4 regions of the Janthinobacterium rivuli genome follow, and region 1 is predicted to be linked to each of the others. Evidence: predicted binding sites of a transcription regulator. Region 1 holds the regulator's gene; each other region holds the start of a gene.
What was found. The regulator sigma-54, encoded in region 1, starts transcription at its own class of promoters, with help from an activator protein. The targets are predictions, from matches to a motif close to TGGCANGNAANCTGCTTT.
Positions count from the first base shown of each region.

Region 2: P9875_RS06530 (beta-propeller fold lactonase family protein) is a predicted target of sigma-54. The motif match lies at 905-922, and genes of this name have one in related genera.
Region 3: pedF (cytochrome c-550 PedF) is a predicted target of sigma-54. The motif match lies at 2,021-2,038, and genes of this name have one in related genera.
Region 4: P9875_RS27335 (pilin) is a predicted target of sigma-54. The motif match lies at 1,767-1,784, and genes of this name have one in related genera.

Region 1 covers NZ_CP121464.1:817,758-820,894, forward strand. The annotation lists gene lptB (LPS export ABC transporter ATP-binding protein) at 1-516, shown strand, start outside; gene P9875_RS03660 (RNA polymerase factor sigma-54) at 521-1,999, shown strand; gene hpf (ribosome hibernation-promoting factor, HPF/YfiA family) at 2,069-2,431, shown strand; gene P9875_RS03670 (enoyl-CoA hydratase/isomerase family protein) at 2,567-3,137, shown strand, end outside.
Region 2 covers NZ_CP121464.1:1,436,844-1,439,980, forward strand. The annotation lists gene P9875_RS06520 (acyl-CoA-binding protein) at 1-194, opposite strand, end outside; gene P9875_RS06525 (FKBP-type peptidyl-prolyl cis-trans isomerase) at 395-751, opposite strand; gene P9875_RS06530 (beta-propeller fold lactonase family protein) at 949-1,920, shown strand; gene P9875_RS06535 (polysaccharide deacetylase family protein) at 1,932-2,783, shown strand; gene P9875_RS06540 (sterol desaturase family protein) at 2,780-3,137, shown strand, end outside.
Region 3 covers NZ_CP121464.1:1,311,379-1,314,515, reverse strand. The annotation lists gene P9875_RS06000 (TonB-dependent receptor family protein) at 1-596, shown strand, start outside; gene P9875_RS05995 (substrate-binding periplasmic protein) at 651-1,484, opposite strand; gene pedF (cytochrome c-550 PedF) at 1,500-1,985, opposite strand; rRNA gene rrf (5S ribosomal RNA) at 2,197-2,309, opposite strand; rRNA gene P9875_RS05980 (23S ribosomal RNA) at 2,448-3,137, opposite strand, start outside.
Region 4 covers NZ_CP121464.1:6,022,918-6,026,054, reverse strand. The annotation lists gene sucC (ADP-forming succinate--CoA ligase subunit beta) at 1-713, shown strand, start outside; gene sucD (succinate--CoA ligase subunit alpha) at 727-1,608, shown strand; gene P9875_RS27335 (pilin) at 1,821-2,285, shown strand; gene P9875_RS27330 (flagellar brake protein) at 2,307-3,029, opposite strand.

The DNA.
Region 1 (3,137 bases):
CGCGCGCAGATGGGCCTGTCTTACCTGCCGCAGGAAGCGTCCGTTTTCCGCAAGCTGACGGTGGAAGACAATATCCGCGCCGTGCTGGAAATCCAGACCGTCGAAGGCCGTCCTTTGAAGAAGGCCGAGATCGAGGAGCGCCTGGACAAATTGCTGGCCGACTTGCAGATTGAAAAGCTGCGCGAGAACCAGGCCCTGTCCCTGTCTGGCGGCGAGCGCCGCCGCGTGGAAATCGCCCGCGCGCTGGCCACCGATCCCCGTTTCGTGCTGCTCGACGAGCCGTTCGCCGGCGTCGATCCGATCGCCGTGATCGAGATCCAGCGCATCGTGCGTTTCTTGAAGGAGCGCAATATCGGCGTGCTGATCACCGATCATAATGTGCGCGAGACGCTGGGTATCTGCGACCGTGCCTACATCATCAACCAGGGCTCGGTGCTGGCGTCGGGACGCCCCGACGACATCATCGCGAACGAGTCGGTACGCCGGGTCTATCTGGGCGAACACTTCCGCATGTAAGCCAATGAAACAATCATTGCAGCTGCGCACTTCGCAGCACCTGGCACTGACGCCGCAGTTGCAGCAATCGATACGCCTGTTGCAATTGTCTACCCTGGAATTGCACCAGGAGCTAGAGCAACTGCTGACGGACAATCCCTTGCTCGAACGCCTCGACGATCCGCTCGACCGTTCGCTGCGCCTGCTGTCCGATGGCGCCTTGAGTTCCACGGCGGCGCCGGCCGAAGCGCCGCCCCAGCCGCCAGGCCAGGAAGCGCCCGCCGCGCCGGCCGAAGCGGAAACTTTTGATGGCGAGGCGGGCGACAGTCCGGCCGCAGCCGAGGGCGGCGACAGCGACTGGAGCGAGGCGAGCCGGGGCAAGGCGCCCGACGACGAAGATTCGCGTCCGCAGCTGGAGGCCCATCACTGCACCCTGCGCGAACACCTGATGGAGCAGATGCGCGTGACGGTGCTCGAATTGCGCGACCGCGCGCTGGTCGAGCTGATCATCGACGCGCTCGACGACAATGGCTACCTGGAAGAGTCGCTCGACGACATCCTGGCGCGCCTGCCGGAAGAGCTGGAAATCGACGCCGACGAGATGCGCACGGCCTTGTCGCTGCTGCAAAGTTTCGATCCGCCCGGCGTGGGCGCGCGCAATGCGTCCGAATGCCTGGCCCTGCAAATCAAGCGCTTGCCGCACATCGCCATGGTGACGCGGCGCATGGCCCTCGTCATCGTGGAAAAGCACCTGGCCTGGTTTGCCCAGCGCGATTTCAACAAGCTGAAAAAAGCCCTCGATTGCGACGAGGAAGACTTGCGCGAAGCGCAGACGGTGATTCGCCAGTGCAATCCGCATCCGGGCGCCGTGTTCGCCTCGGACGTGTCCGATTACGTGGTGCCCGACGTCGTCGTCAAGCGCGCGCGCAATGGCTGGCAAGTGACCCTGAACAACGATGTGATGCCGCGCCTGCGCGTCAACGCCATGTACGCCAACCTGCTCAAGCAGGGCAAGGGCGAGGGCGCCATGGGCGCACAGTTGCAGGAAGCCAAGTGGCTGATCAAGAATATGCGCCAGCGTTTCGACACCATCCTGCGCGTGGCACAGGCGATAGTAGAAAGACAAAAGAACTTTTTCTCGCATGGGGCCGTTGCCATGCGCCCCCTTGTGCTCCGTGAAATAGCTGATACACTGGGTTTACACGAGAGTACTATCTCGCGGGTAACAACTCAAAAGTACATGCTGACCCCGCACGGCATGTTCGAGTTGAAATATTTCTTTGGTAGCCACGTCGCCACCGAAGCGGGGGGCGAAGCGTCATCGACGGCGATACGGGCATTGATCGTGCAACTGACAGGAGCAGAAGACCCTAAAAATCCTTTATCCGACAGTAAGATTGCGGACATGCTGGGGGAACAAGGCATGGTGATTGCGCGACGTACTGTTGCCAAATACCGGGAAGCGTTGAAAATTCCGCCAGTGAGCCTGCGTAAGTGTTTGTAAGTTTTTTTCGGTTCCTCTGCGGGCCGGATAGGATGGACCGCACGAACCCGATCATCTTTAGGAGTGTGTATGAATCTCACCATCAGCGGACATCATCTCGAAGTGACACCAGCCATCCGTGAATACGTACAAACGAAGCTGGAGCGTGTGAAACGTCATTTCGATCAAGTTATCGATATCGCCGTGATTCTGACCGTGGATAACCTCAAAGAGAAAGAAAAACGTCAAAAGGCTGAAGTCAACCTGCGTCTGAGTGGCAAAACCGTCTATGTGGAAAGCCTGGCGCATGACCTGTATGCCGCAATCGATACCCTGATCGACAAGCTGGACAGGCAAGTGATGAAGTACAAAACCAAAGTGCAAGGGCACGGTAAAGAGGCGATCAAGCATCTGCCAGACAACTCCGAGGAAGACGCCGTCGTCGCCGTTTAAGGCCACCCGCTTCCAGCAGTTGTGATCAACTAAGGGCGCACATCTTGCGCCCTTTTTTGCGCCTGGACCTGTTGAACGCAATCTTCCCCGCGCAGGCGCTAGAATGTTTGCACTTTCACTTCTTTCCTGCCTGCCATGAGCGACTTCGTCCAGACCTCCATCCGCAACCGCACCGGGCACATCGTGCTCGACCGTCCGAAAGCCTTGAATTCCCTGTCGCTGGAGATGGTGCGTGCCTTGAGCGCGGTCCTGCTGGCCTGGCGCGATGATCCGCACGTGGACGCCGTGGTGATCCGTTCCAGCAGCGAAAAAGCCCTGTGCGCCGGCGGTGACATCCGCTTCTTTTACGATGCGGGACTGGCCACGCCGCAAGGCGGCAGCGCCTTGCTGGAAGATTTCTTTACGGAAGAATACGCCTTAAATCATGTGATTCATTTCTATCCGAAACCGTATATTGCCGTGATGGACGGCGTGGTGATGGGCGGCGGCATGGGCGTGGCGCAAGCCGGGCCCGGCAACCGCCTGCGCATCGTCACGGGCCGCACGCGCATGGCCATGCCGGAAGTCAATATTGGCTTGTTCCCCGACGTGGGCGGCAGTTATTTCCTGTCCCGCCTGGCCGGCCAACTGGGCCTGTATCTGGGCTTGACGGGCCTGACCATCAACGCGGCCGACGCCCTGTACACGGGTCTGGCCGATGTCTACC
Region 2 (3,137 bases), 620 kb from region 1:
CCGGCCAGGGCCGCCCAGGCGTCGAACTTGGCGCGGTTGACGAAGTCGGTCATGCCAGGACGCTCGCCCGTGGCGTCGCCGCTCGACGCTTGCTTGAACAAGGCGTAGATTTTCAACAAGGTCATATTGTCCGGACGCTCGGACAGGGTCTTGGAATCGAGCTGCGCTTGTTCGAATTGCTCTTGTAAACTCATGATGGCTCCTGTGTGCTGATGGAATCGCTGGAAAAGTGCGGCAGGCCCGGCGGAGTGGCCACCGTGCGTGCTGCAGTGCCTGACATCATAGTGAAAAAAGCGCGCCGTGCATTAGAGGACACCCTCAAAACAAAAAACGCCGCCGCTGCGTGAACAGGGGCGGCGCCGGTACAGTCGCTTCAGCGCTGCGGAGTCGGTTCTTATACGCCCAGCAGTTCGACGTCGAAAATCAGGGTGGCGTTCGGTGGAATCACGCCGCCGGCGCCGCGTGCGCCATAGCCCAGTGCCGCAGGGATGATCAGCTGGCGCTTGCCGCCCACTTTCATGCCTTGCACGCCTTCGTCCCAACCCTGGATGACGCGGCCTGCGCCCAGCGGGAATTCGAATGGATCGTTGCGGTCCTTGCTCGAGTCAAATTTCGAGCCGGCGCTGCCGTCGTCGTTCTGCAGCCAGCCCGTGTAATGCACGACAACATTGTTGCCGGCTTGCGCTTCAGCGCCTTCGCCAACGACGGTATCGATGTATTGCAGGCCGGAAGCGGTAGTGGTGGTGGTCATGATAATCCTTGTGTAGGCGATGAAAGCTTCAGATTGTAGAGCAATGAGTTGCAAAGCGCCATTCCAGGCCCGACACAGGGAAAAAACGGAAATTATGGCGATGTGTGGCTGCCGGCAGCATTTAAGGGGGGATTTCGCACAATAAATACAGTGTTCCACGTAAAATGCATGTTTTGTATTTAACAGTGATTTCTTCCATGTTCCGCAGTCTACGCCGCCTTGTTTTTTCCTCGCTGTGCCTGGTTTCCGCAATATCGACGGCGCAAGCCGAAGTGGTGGTGGTGCTCAATTCCCGTGATGCCACGGTGCAACTGCTGGACCAGAAAACCTATGCTCCCCTGTCGACCTTTGCCGTCGGCAAGGAACCGCATCATCTGATGGAAACGCCGGACGGCAAGTCGCTGATCGTCGCCAGTTCCGTCGGCAACGAGCTGATTTTCCTCGACCCCGTCTCGGGCCAGATCCAGCGCCGCATCAGCAACATCCTCGACCCGTACCAGATCGGTTTTTCGCCGGACCAGAAATGGTTCATTTCGAATTCGCTGCGCCTGGACCGCATCGACCTGTACCGCTACGACGGCAAGAACCTGACCCTGGCCAAGCGCATCCCGCTGCCGAAACTGCCTAGCCACATGGCGTTCACGGCCGACAGCACCATGGCCTTCATTACGCAGCAGGGCAGCAACCAGGTCAGCGCCATCGATCTGGCCACGCAAACCGTCAAATGGACGATGCCTGTCGGCCCGGCGCCGGCCGGCATCACGATGACGCCCGATGGCAAGCATTTGCTGGTCGGCATCATGGGCAGCGATTACGTGGAAGTGATCGACTGGCGCACGCAAAAGACCGTCAAGCGCATCAAGGCGGGCGCCGGCACGCACAATTTCCGCGCGCTGGGCGACAACCGCATGACGTTCGTCTCGAACCGCGTGTCGAACACCATCAACATCATCGACCAGCAAACCCTGGAAAATGTGGGCACCATCAATGTGCCGGGCGGCCCCGATTGCATGGAAATCACCCCGGACGGCAAGACCATGTGGGTGACCCTGCGCTGGATCAAGAAAGTAGCCGTGATCGATCTGACCACGCGCAAGGTCATCAAGACCATACCGGTGGGCCGCTCGCCCCATGGCGTGTATTTCGCCACCCACTCGCCGCGCATGTGATGGCGGGTGTGATGATGAAACGCCTCACTTTCGCGGGCTGCGTGCCCGCCATGCTGCTGTGCGCCAGCGCCATGCTGTCGCCCGCGCATGCCGCCGCACCGGTGCCGGCAGCCCAAGCCGCACAGGCTCCAGCCGCATCTTCGGCCCCGGCCGCTTGCAAGGGCACGATCTACATGACCTTCGACACGGGCAGCCAGTCGCAAGCGCAGCTGATCGCCGACGTGCTCAATCAGCGCCATGTGAAGGCAACTTTCTTCCTGGCCAATGAAAAGACCACGCGCGGCGACTATTCGCTCGATGCCTCGTGGGCGCCGTACTGGAAAGCCAGGGTCGCCGAAGGCCATGCATTCGGCACGCATACGTTTGACCACGTGTACTGGAAGAAGGATCTGGCCAACGGCTTGATCCAGGTCAAGCCGCAGTTCGGCAAGGATGGCGGCAAGCTCGCTTCCTTCACCGACAAGCAGTTCTGCGAGGAATTGCGCCGCGTCGATACGCGCTTCCAGGAGTTGACCGGGCATAAGCTTGACCCGTTCTGGCGCGCGCCGGGCGGCTACACGTCGCCGCGCACCCAGGCGGCCGGCAGCGCCTGCGGCTACCAGCATGCGGGCTGGGCGCCGGCGGGGTATTCGGGCGATGAACTGCCCAGCGATAAATATCCGAACGCCATGCTGCTGAAAAAAGCCCTGGCGAACTTGCGCAGCGGCGACATTTTCATTGCGCACATGGGCATCTGGTCGCGCAAGGATGCGTGGGCGCCGGCCAACCTCGACGCCCTGATTGGCGGATTGCAAGACAAGGGGTTCTGCTTTGCCACCCTGCGCGAGCATCCTGCCTACGCGCAAAAGAAGGGCCAGCCATGATCGCCGCCGATATCCTCGGCTACGTCACGCCCGTGATCGACACGGTGGTCGACGCTTTTGGCGTGGCGCAAGGCTGGCTGTTCCAGACCATCGTCAATCCGCTCGTGTATCACCTGGGCTTTGGCGAATTCACGGAAGAAGCGTTCGAGGGAACGGAATGGCTGCTGATCGGCCTGTGCGAACTGGTGCTGCTGTTTCTCGTGCTGCGTCCGCTCGAAGCCCTGATTCCCGCGCAAAAGATCACCGACCCGCGCGCCCGCTGGAACGATTTTTTGTACACCGTGCTGCACCGCATCGGCCTGTTTTCCGTCGTGGTCTTCTTTACGCTCGATCCGCTGATGGATGCCTTGGCGG
Region 3 (3,137 bases), 490 kb from region 1:
CGGGCATCAAGGCCAGAATCGCCAACAACACCCACGTAAACGCGGCCGTGTTCCAGATCAAGACCAACGACGAGCTGGTGGTCGACAAGTCCAGCGGCGGGCGCACCAGCTATCGCAATGCAGGTAAAACCTTGCGTCAGGGTATGGAAGTGTCGCTGGACTCGAACTTGCCATATGGCTTCACGACAAAAGTAGCCCTCACCAGCCTGCACGCCGTGTATGACCAGGCGTTTGGCAGCGTGCGCGAAGGCAGCCGCTTGCCGGGCGTGCCCAGCGCCAATCTGTTCGCGGAACTGGCCTGGAAAGACACGCTCGACCGTTTTGGCGCGGCGCTGGAAAGCGTGGCCAGCAACCAGGTCTACGCGGAAGACAGCAACATCGAAAAACCGGCGCCCGGCTATACGGTGTTCAATGCGCGCTTCAACGCCAAACAAAACGTGGGGAATTGGCGCTTCAAGGAATTTGCCCGCCTGAACAATCTTTTCGACAAGACCTACGTGGGCTCCGTCATCGTCGGCGACAGCAACAAGCGCTACTATGAAGCGGCGCCTGGCCGCAACTGGCTGCTGGGTGTCAGCGCCCAATATAGTTTCTAAAACAAAAAGCCCGTACATCTTCCGATGTGCGGGCTTCACATACAGCATGGACTGTTACGGCCGCGCTTCCTTCACGCCATACTTTTCAAAGATGGTTTTCAATTCGCCGGTGGCCGCCATCTCGTTCATGGCTTCTTGCAGCAACCTGGCCACGTCGAGTTGTTGCTTGCTGACGGCCAGGCCCACGGCCCAGCCCGCGCGCGGCAAGCGGGCGAACGCCACTTCGCTCAAGGGGAAAGCGGGATCGCTTTTCAGCACCGATTCGATTTCCGAACGATTGGCCAGCACGGCGTCGAGCTTGCCCGCCTGCAATTGCTGCAAGGCTTCGGCCGCCGTATCGAAGATGCGCACATCGTCGCGGTACTTGCCATTATCTTCGCCCAGCATCAGCATGGCGGCGATCGATACCTTTTCCACGCCGATGCGCTTGCCAGCCAGCGAAGCGACGCCATCGAATTGCGGCACGGCTTGCGCGCTACGCGCCAGGCGCACGGTTTCCACGTAATACGGCGCGAAGATCTCGACCTTGTCGTTATCCGCCATCAACTTCTTGTCGACCGGCACGTGCAACATCACATCGGCAGGACCATAACCGAGGTAATGCCCCTTCCACACCATATTGCGCAAGTCATCGTTCAGGTTTTCGCCGGCGGGAAATGGCAGCAAGCTCAGTTTCAAGCCCAACTTTTTCGCCAGCGCTTCGGCGATGTCGATATCGATGCCCGCCCCCTTGTCGGAAAACGGCGCGAACTCGTTGTACACAGCCACTTTCAGGCTGCCCGACTGCTGCACTTTCTGCCAGTCGGCGCGCGCCGGCGCGGCTGCGCACAGCGCCAGGCAAGCGAGCGAGATCATCGCGCGCGCGCCGCGGAATTGAAATGAACGCATGGGACTCCTTCGTGATCAGTTCGATTCTCTACGGGTTTCCAGATAGGTCTTGATGGCCCACATGGCTTCCTGATTAAATACGCCTTCGAACGGCGGCATGTACACGGCGCCATTGCGCACTTTACCGTGGCGGATGGTGGTCAGGTAGTAATTGTCCGTCTCCTTGTAGCAAGCCTGTTTCTTTGTCTCATTCTTGATACCAAAACAATCGCGGTCCAACTGGCGCAAGTCCGGCGCGATGCCGCCCGAGATGGCTTCGATGCCGTGGCAGCGGGCGCAATTCTGGTTGTAGGCCGAGGTGCCTACAGTCAAGGCCAGCTTGTTGCCACGATACGGGTTTTGTTCGAGCCACTTGTCGCCCACCTTGGGCAAGCCGGTGGTGTCGACGCCTTGCGGCGTGACATTACCGTGCGCATAGGCATGCGGCAAGGTCAGCAGGGAAGTGAGGGCAACGGCGCCGGCGGCGGCAACGCCGAGCAGGGTACGAATGGAATAGGTCATGCTGGTCTCCTTGGTTTTTTAGTCAATACCCAAGAAGAGCAAATGCCATGCCATGCACTTATGCCCCACATCCGACCGCCCATGTATCAATTTGGAACAGCTGCAACACGTATTTGTGTCACCGCACGTGTAATCCGACAGCGCCAGACAAAACCACCAGACGTAAAAAAACCCCAACCGGATCACCGGAAGGGGTTTTTTCGAATAACAAGCCTGACGATAACCTACTTTCACACTGGTTGCAGCACTATCATCGGCGCAAAGTTGTTTCACGGTCCTGTTCGGGATGGGAAGGGGTGGGACCAACTTGCTATGGTCATCAGGCATAACTTGTACTGGCATTTGTCCTCGATGGAGCGACAAAGCCTGAATCTGGAAGAAGCAAAGATTGGGGTAATGACTGGTAGTATCAACAAACGCACAACGTTGTACCGTCTTATCCTCTGTACCTGCTAAGGTTATAGGGACAAGCCGTACGGGCAATTAGTACTGGTTAGCTTAATGCATTACTGCACTTCCACACCCAGCCTATCAACGTCCTGGTCTCGAACGACCCTTCAAAGAGCTCAAGGCTCTGGGAAATCTCATCTCAAGGCAAGTTTCCCGCTTAGATGCTTTCAGCGGTTATCTCTTCCGAACTTAGCTACCCGGCAATGCCACTGGCGTGACAACCGGTACACCAGAGGTTCGTCCACTCCGGTCCTCTCGTACTAGGAGCAGCCCCCTTCAAATTTCCAACGCCCACGGCAGATAGGGACCAAACTGTCTCACGACGTTTTAAACCCAGCTCACGTACCACTTTAAATGGCGAACAGCCATACCCTTGGGACCGGCTACAGCCCCAGGATGTGATGAGCCGACATCGAGGTGCCAAACTCCCCCGTCGATATGAACTCTTGGGAGGAATCAGCCTGTTATCCCCAGAGTACCTTTTATCCGTTGAGCGATGGCCCTTCCATACAGAACCACCGGATCACTATGTCCTACTTTCGTACCTGCTCGACTTGTCAGTCTCGCAGTTAAGCACGCTTATGCCATTGCACTATCAACACGATGTCCGACCGTATCTAGCGTACCTTCGAACTCCTCCGTTACACTTTAGGAGGAGACCGCCCCAGTCAAACTGCCTACCATGCACTGTCCCCGATCCGG
Region 4 (3,137 bases), 1.1 Mb from region 1:
CCGGCCTGACCGATGCCCAGGCAGACGACATCGCCGCCAAAATCGGCGTGCCTGCCGGCTCCATCGCCGACGCGCGCGTCAACCTGCAAGGCCTGTACAAAGCATACTGGGAAACCGACTGCTCGCTGGCCGAGATCAACCCGCTGATCGTTACCGGCAGCGGCAAAGTCATCGCTCTGGACGCCAAGTTCAACTTTGACCCGAACGCCCTGTTCCGTCATCCGGAAATCGTCGCCCTGCGCGATCTGGACGAAGAAGATCCAGCTGAAATCGAAGCGTCGAAATTCGACCTGGCCTACATTTCGCTCGACGGCAACATCGGTTGCCTGGTGAACGGCGCCGGCCTGGCCATGGCCACCATGGACACGATTAAACTGTTCGGCGGCGAGCCAGCCAACTTCCTGGACGTCGGCGGCGGCGCCACGGCGGAAAAAGTCACCGAAGCGTTCAAGATCATGCTGAAAAACCCAGGCCTGAAAGCCATCCTGGTGAACATTTTCGGCGGCATCATGCGTTGCGACGTGATCGCTGAAGGCGTCATCGCCGCAGTGAAAGCCGTCTCGCTGAACGTGCCACTGGTCGTGCGCATGAAGGGCACCAACGAAGACCTGGGCAAAAAGATGCTGGCCGATTCCGGTCTGCCTATCATCGCAGCCGACACCATGGAAGATGCAGCCAAGAGCGTCGTTGCCGCTGCTGCCGGTCAAGCTTAATTAAGGAATCAACATGTCCATTCTGATCAATAAAGATACCAAAGTCGTTACCCAAGGGATCACCGGCAAGACCGGCCAGTTCCACACCCGCGGTTGCCGCGACTACGCGAACGGCAAAGCTGCCTTCGTGGCAGGCGTGAACCCGAAGAAAGCCGGCGAAGATTTCGAAGGCATTCCTATTTTCGCTAACGTGACCGAAGCGAAAAAAGAAACCGGCGCCAACGTTTCCGTGATCTACGTACCGCCAGCAGGCGCGGCAGCGGCGATCTGGGAAGCTGTCGAAGCTGAAATGGATCTGGCCATTTGCATCACCGAAGGCATTCCTGTCCGCGACATGATGGCTCTGAAAGACCGCATGGCCAAAGCCAACAGCAAAACCTTGCTGCTGGGCCCTAACTGCCCAGGCCTGATCACGCCAGACGAAATCAAGATCGGCATCATGCCAGGTCACATCCACAAGAAGGGCCGTATCGGCGTGGTGTCGCGTTCGGGCACCCTGACCTATGAAGCAGTGGGTCAGCTGACCGCACTGGGCCTGGGCCAATCGTCGGCAGTCGGCATCGGCGGCGACCCGATCAACGGTCTGAAGCACATCGACATCATGAAGATGTTCAATGACGATCCAGATACCGACGCGGTCATCATGATCGGCGAAATCGGCGGTCCTGACGAAGCCAACGCGGCTTATTGGATCAAAGACAACATGAAAAAACCGGTCGTCGGCTTCATCGCTGGCGTGACCGCTCCTCCAGGCAAGCGCATGGGCCACGCCGGCGCGCTGATCTCGGGCGGTGCCGATACGGCACAAGCCAAGCTGGAAATCATGGAAGCTTGCGGCATCACCGTGACCAAAAACCCGTCGGAAATGGCGCGTCTGCTGAAAGCCATGCTGTAATTTCAGCCTGGTTACCGCAGTACAAAAAAGGAGCTTCGGCTCCTTTTTTTGTCCGCAAGACAGGCCGATTCCCGGCCTGGGCGGACGATGCTGGTCCGAACCTGCCCAAATGTGTCGCTTTTCTTTCCATGCGTGCCGCCGCTGCCCGGGCGCGCCGCTGGCATGGCGCTTGCAACGTACCTGGCGTGAGCAATGCACCATGGGAGGATACGATGCGCGCGCAAAGCGGATTTACCCTGATAGAACTGATGATCGTGGTGGCCATCGCCGGCATCCTGGCGGCCGTGGCCATTCCCCAGTATGGCGACTACACGATGCGGGCCAAGGTCAGCAATGTGCTGGCGGCCGCTGCCCCGTTAAAAACGGCCGTGGCCCTGTGCGTGCAGGAAAACGGCGGCGAGGCGGCCGCCTGCAGCACGCCCACCCAGGCCGTGCCCAGCGCCATTCCCGTGTTCAGTGCCACGCGCGAAGTGGCCAGCGCCACGGTGAATAAGGGCGATATCGTGCTGACCCTGGCGGCCGACCTGGGCACCGGTATCGGTGGACAAACCGTGACGATGACCATGAAGCCGGGCACGAGCAGTCTGACCTGGTTCAATAGCACCACCGTGACGAATCCGGCGGCGAAGGAAGCGATTACCAAAAACAACATTCCCGACGTGACGCCGACGCTCTAGGTGACGCTTGTCAGCCCGGTATCAGACGATTTTTTGCCGGTCCGCGATCAGCGCTTCATAGGTGAGGTTTTGCAGCAGGGTGTAGTGGGTCGGTTCCAGGTCGATGAATTGCACGCCATATGTGTAGATTTCCGCCACCTCGGCGGCATGGCCGTTCGACGGCTTGCCCACGCTGACGTTCTGGATGCGGGCGCGCGTATTGACGCGCATCTGGTGCTTGTTCGGCTGCACCAGCAGGGTAAAGCTCAGGGCCACGCCCTCATCGTCCGGCGTGAGCATGCCGGGCGCCTCGATTAGCGCGCCCGAGACGCTGAGGTTGACGATGAACACGGGCACGGCCGCCACGTCACGGTAGCTCAGCTGTGCCGGAATGTCCACTTTCACGCGCATGGCCGTGCGCAGGCTGGTGCCCTGAATGGCGTCCGGAAAGCTCAGGTGCACATAGTTGAGCGGGCGGCCAAAGATGCGCAGCACGCTGCAGGAAAACGAACAGACGGTGACGCCGGAAAACACGCGGATGGTCAGCTTGTCGCCCTCGTTGAGCACGATGGAAGCGCCGTTTTCCATGGGAATCTTGACGATCAGGTACTCATCTTTCACATAGCCGATCAGGGTCGAGAAATGCTGGATGGGTTTGATGGTGCGGTGCGTGATGAACTGGATGCGGCCACCCACCTGCAGATTCATGGCCTCGAAGTCGAAGTCCTGGAGCTTGGTTTCCGCGGCGGGGTGCTGGCTTGTCATGCGATGCTCATCTGGATATGGACGACTCGCAGTATGCATGATTTCTTGATGAAAAAGCATTTATATCAATGAAATTCATATTGGCATCGAAAAATGCCAGGTGCACGC